2 regions of the Xylocopilactobacillus apicola genome follow, and region 2 is predicted to be linked to the other one. Evidence: predicted binding sites of a transcription regulator. Region 2 holds the regulator's gene; the other holds the start of a gene.
The links. The regulator CtsR, encoded in region 2, represses protease genes until heat stress. The targets are predictions, from matches to a motif close to TTGGTCAAAAAAGGTCAAANA.
Positions count from the first base shown of each region.

Region 1: the regulator CtsR is predicted to act here: its motif matches at 2,646-2,666, upstream of R8495_RS06555 (ATP-dependent Clp protease ATP-binding subunit).

Region 1 covers NZ_AP026802.1:1,310,904-1,317,741, forward strand. Annotated here, with positions in the region: gene mutS (DNA mismatch repair protein MutS) at 1-32, opposite strand, end outside; gene ptsP (phosphoenolpyruvate--protein phosphotransferase) at 145-1,878, opposite strand; gene R8495_RS06545 (phosphocarrier protein HPr) at 1,878-2,144, opposite strand; gene R8495_RS06550 (hypothetical protein) at 2,262-2,450, opposite strand; gene R8495_RS06555 (ATP-dependent Clp protease ATP-binding subunit) at 2,702-4,894, shown strand; gene R8495_RS06560 (DUF1827 family protein) at 4,928-5,206, shown strand; gene R8495_RS06565 (peptide chain release factor 3) at 5,365-6,838, opposite strand, start outside.
Region 2 covers NZ_AP026802.1:1,526,800-1,533,637, forward strand. Annotated here, with positions in the region: gene R8495_RS07485 (peptidase U32 family protein) at 1-573, opposite strand, end outside; gene R8495_RS07490 (ATP-dependent Clp protease ATP-binding subunit) at 576-3,080, opposite strand; gene R8495_RS07495 (CtsR family transcriptional regulator) at 3,137-3,607, opposite strand; gene ppk1 (polyphosphate kinase 1) at 3,748-5,811, shown strand; gene R8495_RS07505 (Ppx/GppA family phosphatase) at 5,811-6,779, shown strand.

The sequences.
Region 1 (6,838 bases), 220 kb from region 2:
ATCATTGGGCTATCTGCGATTTTTTGTGGCATCTTATTCCTTCTCTTAAAAGTTTAATATAAAATCCATTATAACTGAATTTTGGGTAAAAAAAGAAACCAACAATTTTTATTAATGTTAGTTTCCCTTTTTGACGCAATTCAATCAATCTAGATCAATATACTTCTTAACTAATTGAATGTTGTCTTCGTTAGTAACACTTTCAGTTATAGCTTTTTCTGCTAATTCAACAACTTTACTGGTATCAATCCGTTTCATTAAGGAACGTATCTTCAAGACAGAAGTAGCTGACATTGAATATTCATCAAGCCCCATGCCCAAAAGTATACAATCCATAATCGGATCACCTGCTGCTTCGCCACACATGCCGACCCATTTACCCTCTTTGTGAGCTGAGTCAATCACATTTTTAACTAAGCGTAAAATCGCTGGATTATATGGTTGATAAAGGTAGGAAACGCGATCATTACCCCGGTCTGCAGCCATGGTGTATTGAATCAAATCGTTTGTACCAATACTAAAGAAATCAGCAACTTTGGCAAACTTATCTGCCAAGACAGCTGAAGCAGGAATTTCAACCATCATTCCAACTTCAATATCATCAGAAACAGGGGTTCCGCTTGCTTTTAGCTGATCAAATTCTTCCTGAAAAATTGCTTTTGCTTTTTTAAATTCATTAACTGTGGCAATCATTGGGAACATAATTCCCAATTTGCCATAGTACGAAGCTCTAATTAGAGCCCTTAATTGAGTTCTAAAAATCTCTTGTCGATCAAGACTAATTCTAATTGCTCGGTAGCCTAAGAAAGGATTTTCTTCTTCTGGCAATGGTAAATATGGCAAGTGTTTATCCCCACCAATATCCATTGTTCGAACAACTACTTGTTTGCCGTTCATTCCTTCAAGTACTTCACGGTAAGCCTCAAACTGAGCATCTTCAGTTGGCAATTCGGACGAATCCATATACAAGAATTCTGTCCGGTATAAACCAATTGCTTCTGCTCCATTTGCCAAAACTCCTTGAAGATCTTTAGGAGTTCCGATATTAGCAGCCAAAGTGAAGTGCTTCCCATCAGCTGTAATAGTCGATTCGTCCTTGAGTTTTGCCCACTCTTCTTTTTGCTGAATAAAATCTTTTCCAGCTTTTTCGAACTGAGCAATTTCAGCTGCCGTCGGATCAATGATCACGTCACCAGTAACACCATTTACTGCAATTTTAACATCGCCAGCGCTCTGAGCTAAACTTGTTGCCCGATCAGTACCGACAACTGCTGGAATTTCAAGCGAACGCGCCATTATTGCTGAATGCGCAGTTCGACCACCAACATCAGTTACAAATGCTTTAACATACTTGCGATTAAGCTGAGCTGTATCACTAGGTGCTAAATCCTTAGCCAAGATCACAACTTCTTCATTAATTAAAGATGGATTAGGAAGGGTTACACCCAACAGATGACTCATCACCCGCTTTGTTACATCTCTAATGTCAGCTGCCCGTTCCTTCATATAGTCGTTGTCTTGCATCGCTTCAAACGTAGCAATGAAATTATTCGAAATATCTGAAAGAGCTGCTTCAGCATTTTCCTTTTTGTCTTCGATTTCTTGCTTAATTGCACCAATAAAATCAGGATCGCCTAAAATCATAATATGAGCTTCAAAAACTTGCGCTTCTTCTACTCCAATCGATTCTTCAGCATGAGCTTTAATTTTCTCCAATTCATCTTGAGATTTGGTTAAAGCTTCATCAAGACGTGATTTTTCTTTTTCGACGTCTGCTCCCGTTTTTTTATTGAATGAAAGATCAGGTTGAACAAGAAGGTAGGCTTTAGCTACGGCAACGCCATCACTGGCAGCAATACCCTTTAAATGCTCAGCCACTATTCTGACAATCCTTCCTTAGTCATTGTTTCATTAATTGCGTTCATTGCTTCATCCGCATCAGCGCCTTCAGCAGAAATTGTTACATCTGCTCCCTGACCAACGCCTAAAGACATTACGCCCATGATTGATTTTAAATTAACTGATTTGCCTTTATATTCTAATTTAATATCCGCCTTGAAATTGCTAGCCGTCTGGACCAAAATTGTTGCCGGACGTGCATGAATACCAGTTTCTGCGATAATATGAAAATCTTTAGATGCCATTTTTTATTACTCCTTTAAGTTTACGTTTAGGGTACAAAACCCCTACACCTGAAAAGGTTATCATTTTTTTGGAAAATAAACAATAGAAAAAAACGGTTTCTTATTAAAGAAAATAGTTTATTTTTTTGGCTGGTAGTGATAAATTATGTCTCCCCCTTTTAAAGCTTTCCCAACAATTTCATCTCGATGCGGTTCTTTAAGCCATACCTCATGAAAGTCTTTAAAGTCTTGATGTTTAATTAAAATTTCTTTTTTGGGATCATTCATCATTTGAGCGATTAAATCGCGATAATTTAAATTTACCATTTTTTAGCCTCAAGGATATATTTTTAAGTTTGAATTTGTTATAATACCTAATATACTTATAAGGTCAAGAAAGATCAAACTTTTTCAAAAAGTAATTCTTGGTATACATTATAGGTATTAACCAGCACGAATAGCAATATACTAATAAAAATTCTTCGTTTTTTGTATTTTGCTTGACATTGGTTATATATTGGTTATGTCAAGAAAGGTCAAACTTTTTTGATCTTTTATGAAAGGAGTCGCAAACGGACATGATTTGTCAAAATTGCAAACAACGACCCGCAACGATTCATCTCTTTGCCAATAGAGAGGGGCAAAAGAAAGAGTTGGATCTTTGTCAATTTTGTTACCAACAGTTAAAAGAACAACAGATTGGAGATATTGCTAATAGTAAAAATTTTGATCCGAGCAATCTTTTAGAAGTATTTTTCAAAGAATCTGCTGACAACGGAGCAATTCAAAACAATGTTGGTAATCCAAATGATTCTGAACAAAGTTTTGAACAGAACGACCAATCCCCTCAACAACCAAATAATAATTTAGGTCGTTTTTTAGGCAAATTTGGCGTTGACTTAACAGAACAGGCCCGAGTCGGAAAAATCGACCCAGTAATTGGGCGAGATAAAGAAATCTCTCGTGTAATTGAAATTTTAAACAGAAGAACGAAGAACAATCCCGTTTTAATCGGGGAAGCTGGAGTTGGCAAGACAGCCGTAGTAGAAGGACTAGCTGAAAGAATTGCCGAAGGAAAAGTGCCACAAAAACTTAGAGACAAAAAAATTGTTCGCCTCGATGTTGTATCTCTCGTTCAAGGGACCGGAATTCGCGGTCAGTTTGAACAACGAATGCAACAATTAATTGATGAGTTAAAGAGTAATCGATCAATTATTCTGTTTATTGATGAAATTCATGAAATTGTTGGCGCTGGAAACGCCGAGGGTGGAATGGACGCTGGCAATGTTTTAAAACCCGCATTATCTCGCGGCGATCTTCAAATTGTCGGTGCTACTACTTCAAATGAATATCGTAGCATTGAAAAAGATTCAGCATTAGCTAGAAGATTGCAAGCTGTAATGGTAAGTGAACCAACGGTAAAAGAATCAATTAAAATACTACAAGGCCTTCAAAAACGTTACGAAGACTATCACCACGTTCACTATTCTGAGAAATCGATTGAAGCTGCAGTAGAACTTTCAAGCCGTTACATTCAAGATCGTTTCTTACCAGATAAAGCAATTGATTTGATGGACGAAAGTGGTTCCCAAAAAAATCTTTTGATTGACGTAGTAGATCCTCAAGTGATTCAAAATAAAATTCAAAAAGTGGAAGAGCAGAAGAATCAGGCTCTTCGTGAAGAGGACTACGAAAAAGCCGCTTATTACCGCGATCAGGTTACTAAGTTAAAGGATGCGCAAAAATCTGAAGATCAAAAGATGGCTGAATGGCCAGAAGTAACTGTCAGAGATATTGAGAAAATCGTCGAAAAAACGACCAATATCCCCGTTGGAGAACTTCAATCTAAAGAACAACAGCAGCTTAAAACTTTGGCCGTTGACCTTAAAAAGAAAGTAATTGGTCAAGATGAAGCAGTGGATAAAGTTGCCAGAGCGATTAGAAGAAATCGAATTGGGTTTAATAAATCTGGTCGTCCGATCGGATCATTTCTTTTTGTTGGTCCAACAGGTGTAGGAAAAACGGAACTTGCAAAACAATTAGCAAAAACTTTATTTGGAACTGAAAATTCTATGATCAGGTTTGACATGTCTGAGTACATGGAGAAATTCTCAGTTTCAAAATTGATCGGCTCTCCTCCTGGTTATGTTGGATATGAAGAAGCAGGTCAGTTAACAGAAAGAGTTCGGCGCAATCCTTATAGCCTTATTTTACTTGACGAAGTTGAAAAGGCTCACCCTGACGTTTTGAATATGTTTCTACAAATTCTTGATGATGGTCGACTCACCGATTCAAAGGGACGCACGGTTAGTTTTAAGGATACCATCATCATTATGACTTCTAATGCTGGTCAGGGGACAACCGAGGCCAGTGTCGGTTTCGGAGCAAGTAAATCAGGAAGTAGTCATTCAGTTTTAAATCAACTAAGCGATTACTTTAAACCTGAATTTCTGAATCGTTTTGACGATATTGTCGAGTTCCAAAGTTTAAGTAAAACTGATCTTTTGAAAATTGTCAACATCATGTTAAATGACACGAATGCTGATATTTCCAATCAGGGAATTTCAATTCATGTGACAGATCCAGCAAAAGAGAAGATTGTTGAATTAGGATACGACCCCAAAATGGGAGCCAGACCGCTAAGACGTGTTATCCAAGAGCAAGTGGAAGATAAAGTTGCTGACTTTTACCTTGATCACCCGCAGAATACATCAATTGAGGTCAGAGTGAATTCAGGCAATATTGTTGTTAATAAGTCAGAAAAAAGTTAGTGATTTTTTCAAGGAAAAAACGGAGAATCCGAAATGAAACTAGTAAATACAACAAATTCATACTCTAGTCTAGTAGAAAACCAGTTGCTTAATACTGATGCAAGTTTGATTAAAGTCTATTCTTTGGGGCGTACTACCGTCGTATACACCAGACGACCTCATACCATCGAAATTGTTTTAGAAAACAAGCATCGAGGTATCCAAGAACCAGAAATCAAAAAAGTAGTTGAAGAACTTCTGGGAAAAAATGAACGGAATACTTACAGTCTTATCAAGAACAAGGGACTTGTCGAGATCTCAGCAGAGCTTTAGTTTTAAAAAAGGTGGTGAAAATATTAAGGTTTCACCACCTTTTATTTTGCCAAAAATCTAAAATTGGTATAGGTAAAAAAAGAGCGCCGATCATTACTGATCAACACTCAATATTATAGAGCCCGAAAAAGATCAAGTGATTTTTCATCTGATCTTTTTTAGATTTTTTCGACTAATTTAACCTTCGGATGTTTATCTTGATACCATCTCAAAGCAAAAGTATTTTCAAATAAATATAAATATCCATCAAAAATGTCTTTCACTAGTAGATTTCGGCTTGAAGAATCGTGTTCATCAACGTTTTCATCTTCGATCCATCGAGCAATTCGATTGCCCATTGGAACCAATTCCACTTCACTGCTGTACTCATTTTGCATCCGGAAAGTAAAAACTTCAAATTGAAGTTGTCCAACCGCGCCCAAAATATAATCTCCAGTCGAAACTTCTTTAAACAGTTGAACTGAACCTTCAGAAACTAACTGATTAACCCCTTTATGATAAGATTTTTGCTTCATTACATTTTTTGCTCGGACGCGACAGAAAAGTTCGGGGGTAAAAGTTGGCAGAGGTGGAAAGCTAAGATTTTTCTTACCCGAATGAATGGTGTCTCCAATTTGATAATTCCCGTTATCAAAAAGGCCGATAATATCCCCCGCAACGGCTTTACTTACCTGTTCATTATCACTAGATTGATTAATGGTTGAAGAATTCAGCTTGAGCCCTTTACCACTACGCTCATTTAGGACTTCCATGCCTTTGTTAAACTCTCCTGAACAAATTCGAATAAAGGCAATTCGATCTCGGTGATGAGGATTCATGTTAGCTTGAATTTTAAAAACAAAGCCTGAAAACGTTGCATCATCTGGCAAAATTACCTGTCCATTAACGTCTTCATGCGTTGCAGGACTTGGTGCCATTTTGACAAATTCATCTAGAAAGGTTTTAACTCCAAAATTGGTTAGAGCTGACCCGAAAAACACCGGAGTTTGTTCACCTGACTGAATTTTCTTAGGATCAAAAGAATTGCCAGCCTCCTTTAAAAGTTCAACTTCATTAAAAGCTTCTTGAAAAATCGGTTCTTTAAAAATTTGATCAGCGGGAATCCCATTTTCAATTGAAACCACTTTAACTTCACCATTTGGTAAATTGAGCTCTATCCTTTTTTGAGAAATATTATAAATTCCCCGGAAATTTTTACCCATCCCAATCGGCCAATTCATTGGATAACCTTCAATTCCCAACGTATTTTCAATTTCATCTACCAAATCCATCGGAGATCGTCCTTCACGGTCAAGCTTATTCATAAAAGTAAATAATGGGATCCCTCGCTGCTTTGTAACCTGAAAAAGCTTTTTGGTCTGGGCCTCGATTCCCTTTGCTGAATCGATAACCATTACCGCCGAATCAACTGCCGAAAGTGTCCGGTAAGTATCTTCTGAGAAATCCTGATGACCAGGCGTATCCAACAAATTGATCTTACAATCCTGATAGTTGAATTCTAAAACAGTACTTGTAACGGAAATTCCTCGCTTTTTCTCAATTTCCATCCAATCAGATTGAGCAAATTTCCCAGACTTGCGTCCCTTTACTGTTCCAGCGCTACGAATCACATTGCTGGCTAACAGAAATTGT
Region 2 (6,838 bases):
ATTAAAATTAAACTCGGATGATTTATTTTCGTAATCCAAATAATTATAAATCAAACTTCTAGCCGAATGTTCAATTGCAATCGGACCAAAGAGTTGCATAATTGGGGGAACTTGCAATTTAGGAATCAATTCCTCCAGCTCCACATAAGGAAGCTCTCGCGCAATTCTTACATAAGATGCTCCTTCGTTACCCCAAAAATTTATCATCCCCGAGTTAGTATCGAGAACCTCTCCGTTATATATGAATTTTTGGCTCGGAAATTTCTCCTGAATTAAATTCACCGCTCCTGCATCACCGACCATCACATAATCAACCCCAATTGTTAAAAGATCAGCTAAATACTTCTCATAAGCAAGCAATTTATCATTATGTAAAATAGCATTAGCGGCAACCACCACTTTTTTGCCGAGCTGATGGGCCGTTTCCGTTAATCGTTGAGTTTCCAAGACATTATAGTCAGTAGGCAACCGTAACCCAAAATCATTGTTTCCGATTATTAAAGTATCAATTCCTAAATCAAAAAGAGAACCCGCAACTTCTTTTGCGGGTACTGTTGAAGAATATTCGATCATCGTCAAATTTTGACCTTATCTTTCTTTTTAGTGGATTTTGTAACTCGCATTTTAAACTGTTCCCCTTTAGCACCAATTGTCACCGAATCGCCACGAGAAATTTCTCCGCTCAATAGCTGTTCACTCATGACATCTTCTAATTCATTCTGTAAAACTCTCCTAATTGTTCGAGCTCCATATTCGGGATTATATCCTTTGTCAGCAATCAAATTAATTGCACTCGGAGTTAATTTTAGAGAAATTCCCATTTCGTCCAAACGATGAACAAAAACACCAACCATCAATTTAACAATTTGGCGAACTTCATCTTTAGTTAAGACCTTAAAGATAACAATTTCGTCGATTCGATTAAGAAATTCTGGCCGATAAGTTTCTTTTAGCACTTCGCGAATTTTATTCTCAATAGCAATATCGCTGGTTACATTATTTTTCGCGCCAAAGCCAACCTCGTGTTCATCTCTAAGACTAGTTGCACCTAAATTAGAAGTCATGATAATAATTGTATTACGAAAATCCACTCTCCGACCGCGCGCATCAGTCAAGTATCCGTCATCTAAAACCTGCAAAAGCAGATTAAATACATCCGGATGAGCCTTTTCAATTTCATCAAATAAAATAACTGAATAAGGATGATTACGAACTTTTTCTGTTAATTGGCCGCCTTCTTCATACCCAACATATCCTGGAGGAGAACCAATCAAACGGCTGGTAGTATGTTTTTCCATATACTCAGACATATCAATTCGGATTATATTATCAGCAGAACCAAACAGTGCATCCGCCAACGATTTAGCAAGCTCGGTTTTCCCAACCCCAGTTGGGCCTAAAAACATAAACGAACCCATCGGACGGCCAGGATCTTTTAATCCACTTCTTGTTCTTCTGATTGCCCGAGAAATAGCTGATACTGCAGAATCTTGTCCGATCACCCGTTGATGCAAAAATTCTTCTAAGTTAACCAAACGCTCAGACTCTTTTTGAGTCAACTGCATTACTGGGACCCCAGTCCACTCAGAAACTATTTCAGCAATATCTTCACCCGTCACGATCAATTCATCAGAGCGTGGGACAGTAACATTAACCCCATATTTGGCATCTCCTAATTTATCTCTTAATTCAAATTCTTGTTTACGAATTTTAGCAGCTAGCTCAAAATCTTGATTTTTGACAGCGTCTTCTTTTTCAATCTCTATTTTCGCCAACTCTTTACTGATATTTACCATTTGAGAACTAGTAGAATTGGCTAAATGAACCTTCGCAGATGCTTCATCTACAAGATCAATTGCCTTATCCGGCAAAAAACGATTGGTAATGTAACGATTTGATAGTTCGACCGCAGCATCAATTGCTTCATCACTTATCTTGAGATGATGATGAAGTTCATATCGCTCACGCAAGCCTTTTAGAATTTCCCTAGATTCATCTACCGTTGGTTCATTGACCATAACTGTCGCAAATCGTCTTTCTAAAGCTGCATCTCTTTCAATATACTTTTGATACTCATTAAGCGTTGTCGCTCCAATCAACTGGATTTCGCCACGGGCTAAAGCCGGTTTCAAAATATTAGATGCATCAATTGCACCTTCTGCCCCACCTGCTCCAATTAACGTATGTAGCTCATCAACGAAAAGGATTATATTATCACTGTCAGAAATTTCTTTAATCACTTTTTTTAAGCGGTCTTCAAATTCGCCACGATATTTAGTTCCTGCCACGAGTGATCCCGTGTCAAGCATCATTAAACGATTATTTAACATTTCAGAAGGCACTTGCCCATCAACAATTCTTTCGGCCAAACCTTCAGCAATCGCAGTTTTGCCAACTCCTGGCTCACCAATTAAAACAGGGTTGTTTTTCGTCCGACGTGATAAAATTTGAATTACTCTTTGAACCTCTCGATTTCGACCAATTACAGGATCAATCCCGTTATTACGCGCTGATTCAGTTAAATCACGGGCTAAATTATCCAACGTTGGGGTCTTTGAAGCTCCCTTAGATCCTTGAAGCTCAGAACCAGCCCCCATCCGTCGTTTCCCAAAATTTCTCCCAGGTACATCTGTAATTCCCATTTTTTTAAGCAATAATTGGCGAGTTTTTTCTAAATTTAACCCTAGATTAATCAAAATTCTCGTTGCTAAAACGTCATCTTCACTTAAAATTCCAAGCAAAATATGCTCTGTTCCAATTTTAAGGGCACCTAAACGTTTTGCTTCATCACCTGCATAAGCCAGAATCTCCTTAGCTTTTTGAGAATATCCCAGACTTTCCTTATCGACATTTGTAATTTTATTATCAGAGCTAAAACCAGTCAAATCATTGATTTCCTCCTGAATATCTGCTTCATTAATGTTTAATTTGCGCAAGGTTTTACCTGCAATTCCCTCGGGTTCAAGCACTAATGCTAATAGTAAATGCTCAGTAGATACCGCAAAATGGCCCAACATTTTCGCATTGGTTTGAGAAATCTCCAGTACCATCCTAGCACTGGGCGTAAATAAGTTATCCAATTTAAACCTCCTCGATGAGGATTTCATCTTCTTTGTTAATTATATAATAATTTTAGCTAATTTTCGTACTCTAGCTTAGTTAAAATGCATTTAAAAATATGTGCTCGCAATTTATTTTGACTGGGCTTATCCAACTCTCCTAAAGCATCGTTATCAATTGCTGCAAGAATTATTCGGCCGCAGGGAACATCTATTATTTCATCATTAATCAGTTGCTTAATGATCGTAGATGCGTCAGTTAAAGTCAAAACTGAACCCACTTCAGACTTAACTTTTTCCAACAAATCTCTGGTGCTGACAAACTGTAATTTAACGATTCGAATATAGCCACCGCCGCCCCTTTTACTTTCGACGTAATAACCATGCTTGGCATCGAAACGAGTCTTGATCACATAATTAATTTGTGAGGGAACTACATTGAAATATTCGGCGATTTGTTGGCGTCGTAATTCAACTTCGAAATTCTCATTTAAAATATTTTTAATATACTGTTCAATCAGATCAGATAAATTATTCGATTGGCTCATTTTTATTCCTTGACTATATTTGACTAACATTATAATACGAGGAGATTCAAATTTAAACCCTTGGACGATTTAAATCCGATTGGGCCTTTTTTTCCAAGTAAAATATCTTATAATAAAGTTATAGGAAATGGTAATAAATAATGGAAATGTCTAAACAACATGATTTTATGAATCGCGAGATTAGTTGGCTTGCCTTTAACGACCGAATTCTGGACAACGCTCAGTCGCCCGCGATTCCACTTTTGGAGCGAACGAAATTTTTGAAAATTACTCAAGCAAATCTTGATGAGTGGTATATGATTCGGGTTGCTAGTTTAATTCGCGAAGTTCAAGCTGGTGATTTTAATCCCGATAAATCTGGACTGGCGCCAAATACGCAACTCAATCAAGTTCGAAAATTAGTTAAGAGGCAGTTAAAAAGGCAAAATAAAATTTGGCTAAAAATAAAAGGTGACCTCGCAAATCACAAAATCAATTTATTAGACTACCAAAAACTCAGTGTTGAACAAAGAAAATTTGCTGATAATTATTTCCTTACAACTGTCAGCCCGCTAATTGAGGTAGAACTTCTGCCAAAGGATATTCCCTGGCCTGAGATGGAAAACGGTGCTATGTATTTCGTATCAGAGATGATCAGTGCCCAAGATCCTTCCAAGCATATTTTTTCCCATTTTAAACTCCCGCCTTTAAATCGACTCCTCGTCTTACCAGAACAAAGTAACTGTTTTATCTTGTTAGAACAAATTATTAAGGCTCACTTTAAAGAATTAATCCAAGCTAAATTTAAAGGACGTTTTATTGCTCAAAAAATTTACCTTTATCGAATTTTAAAAGATATGGACATTAGAAGTCTGCCTAAAGAGAGCAAGAATACTGAACAAGCGGTCGAAATTGCCCTTGAAAAAAGAGCCTCAGCTCCTGTAATTTTTCTGGCAGTCGACAGCTCAATGCCGCGTAAAACTTTGAAAACTTTAACAGAAGTCCTTGACGTTAATCCTTTAAATACATTTCATATTAATGGCGATTGGGACTACAACTTCATTGACCAGCTTTGTCAGAGTATTGTTAATGCCCCAGCCAATCTCCATTTTCAAAAAAGAAGTCCTCATCACGAAAGCGATCTTGAAGGAACAGAAATTTTTGCTAAGATTCAAAATCACGATTATTTATTGCATCATCCTTATGATAGTTACGACGGCGTCGTGAATTTCTTTGCGCAAGCGGCAATTGATCCCACTGTAAAAGAGATTTATGTAACAATTTATCGGACCTCTCACGACTCACCAATTGTGAAATCTTTAGCTGATGCAGCAAAACATGGCAAAAAGGTTAATGTCTTAATTGAGGTTAAAGCTCGTTTTGACGAGGAACATAACATTAAAGTCGCCGATTATTTGCGTGGAATTGGGATAAATGTTTACACAAGCTTTCCAGATCTTAAGATCCACTGTAAAATGGCTTTAGTGGTTAGAGACGACAAAAGCACGATTGCTCATCTGGCGACAGGAAATTATAATGAGGCAACAGCCAAAGGCTACACCGATTTTAGTTTTTTTACAGCCCGTCTGAAATACGCTAAAGACATTAAACGGATTTTCCAGTATATTAATGGGAAGAAAAAGTTGCCTAATAAGCTCAACAAGCTCTATATTGCCCCAAATATGCTTAGGTCAAAATTAGAGCATGAGATCAAAAAAACGATTAAAAAGGCTCAAGACGGAGAAAACTGTGAAATTTGGATCAAATGTAACTCCCTCTCCGATTATAAATTAATTAAAAATTTGTATGATGCCAGCTCCAAGGGTGTTAAAGTTCATCTTTTAATCCGCGGACTTACAACTGCTGTCCCTCAATTACCTGGAGTAAGTACTAATCTACACATTCACTCGATTGTCGGACGCTTGTTAGAACACTCTCGCGTTTATATTTTTATCTCTGAGAAAAATTATAAATGTTACCTTTCCTCTGCCGATGTCATGCCAAGAAATTTCGATCGACGAATTGAAACGCTTTTTCCAATCGAAGATCCTGATTTAAAAGAACGCATTTTGAACATCTTCGAGCGCATGTGGAATGACCGGGTGCAAAGTTATACCAAACACGCTAATGGAACTTACATGAAACGAATTAATAATAAAAATGCCACAAAAATTGTACCAATTCAGGAACAGTTTCTGATCGAGGCAGAGAAAAAGGAAAATTAATGAACCAGAAAATTGCAATCCTAGATTTAGGATCAAATTCGATTCGCACAACCATCACCGAGTACGATTCCAATGGTGAATTTCAAGTACTAGCTAGACGCCAAGAAATGGTTAGAATCTCTCAAGGAATGGGGCAAAAACAGCTCTTAAGACCTGAGGCGATTAATCGGACTTTAGGAGTTCTCGCTCAATTCAAGGCAGAATATGCGAAATATCAGCCTTTGAAAATCATTGCCGTTGCCACTGCAGCTGTTCGTCAAGCTCGCAATCAAGCGGTTTTTCTAACCCAATTTGAAGAGCTGATGGGATTTCCATTACGAGTAATCACTGGTATTGAGGAGGCAGAATATGATTACTACGGCGTGATCAGTACGCTCGCGCCCGAAAACGGACTTATCCTTGACACTGGCGGCGCTTCAACCGAAATAGTGCTTGTTAAAAATGCGCAGATGAAAGAGCGAATTAGTCTGCCATTTGGTGCAGTCAATATCACCGAGAACTATTTGCAAGGTGATCCGCCAACAGCTGCTTCCGTTTTTAAGGCATGTGCTAGCCTCGCCAACACTCTTAACAATTTATCTTGGCTGAAATCTGCTAAAAATTTTCCGATCATTGCCATCGGCGGATCAAACCGGACCCTCGCTAAAATCAGGAAAAATGAACTGAACCAAACTGAACTTCCGATCCATGGATTTCATCTGAACCGCGAAGTTGCTGATGACATTATTTATCAGTTGTTAAGTAAAAATGAGAGTGAGCGTCAAAATATCAAGGGGCTTGCCAAAGATCGCTCTGGCATTATTATTGGCGGCCTGATTCCTCTGCGTCTAATCATGCAAATTATCGACTGTGAGCAAATAATTTTCTCTCAATCGGGAGTCCGAGAAGGAATTCTTTTCCAAGAAATAAAAAATCAAACGCAAAATGAAATACATACATTCGACCCCGAAAAGCTAACTCTCGAATAAACAAAAAGATCGACTCGTTTGAAGCCGATCTTTTTGTTTATTAAGGCGCCGAATCAAGT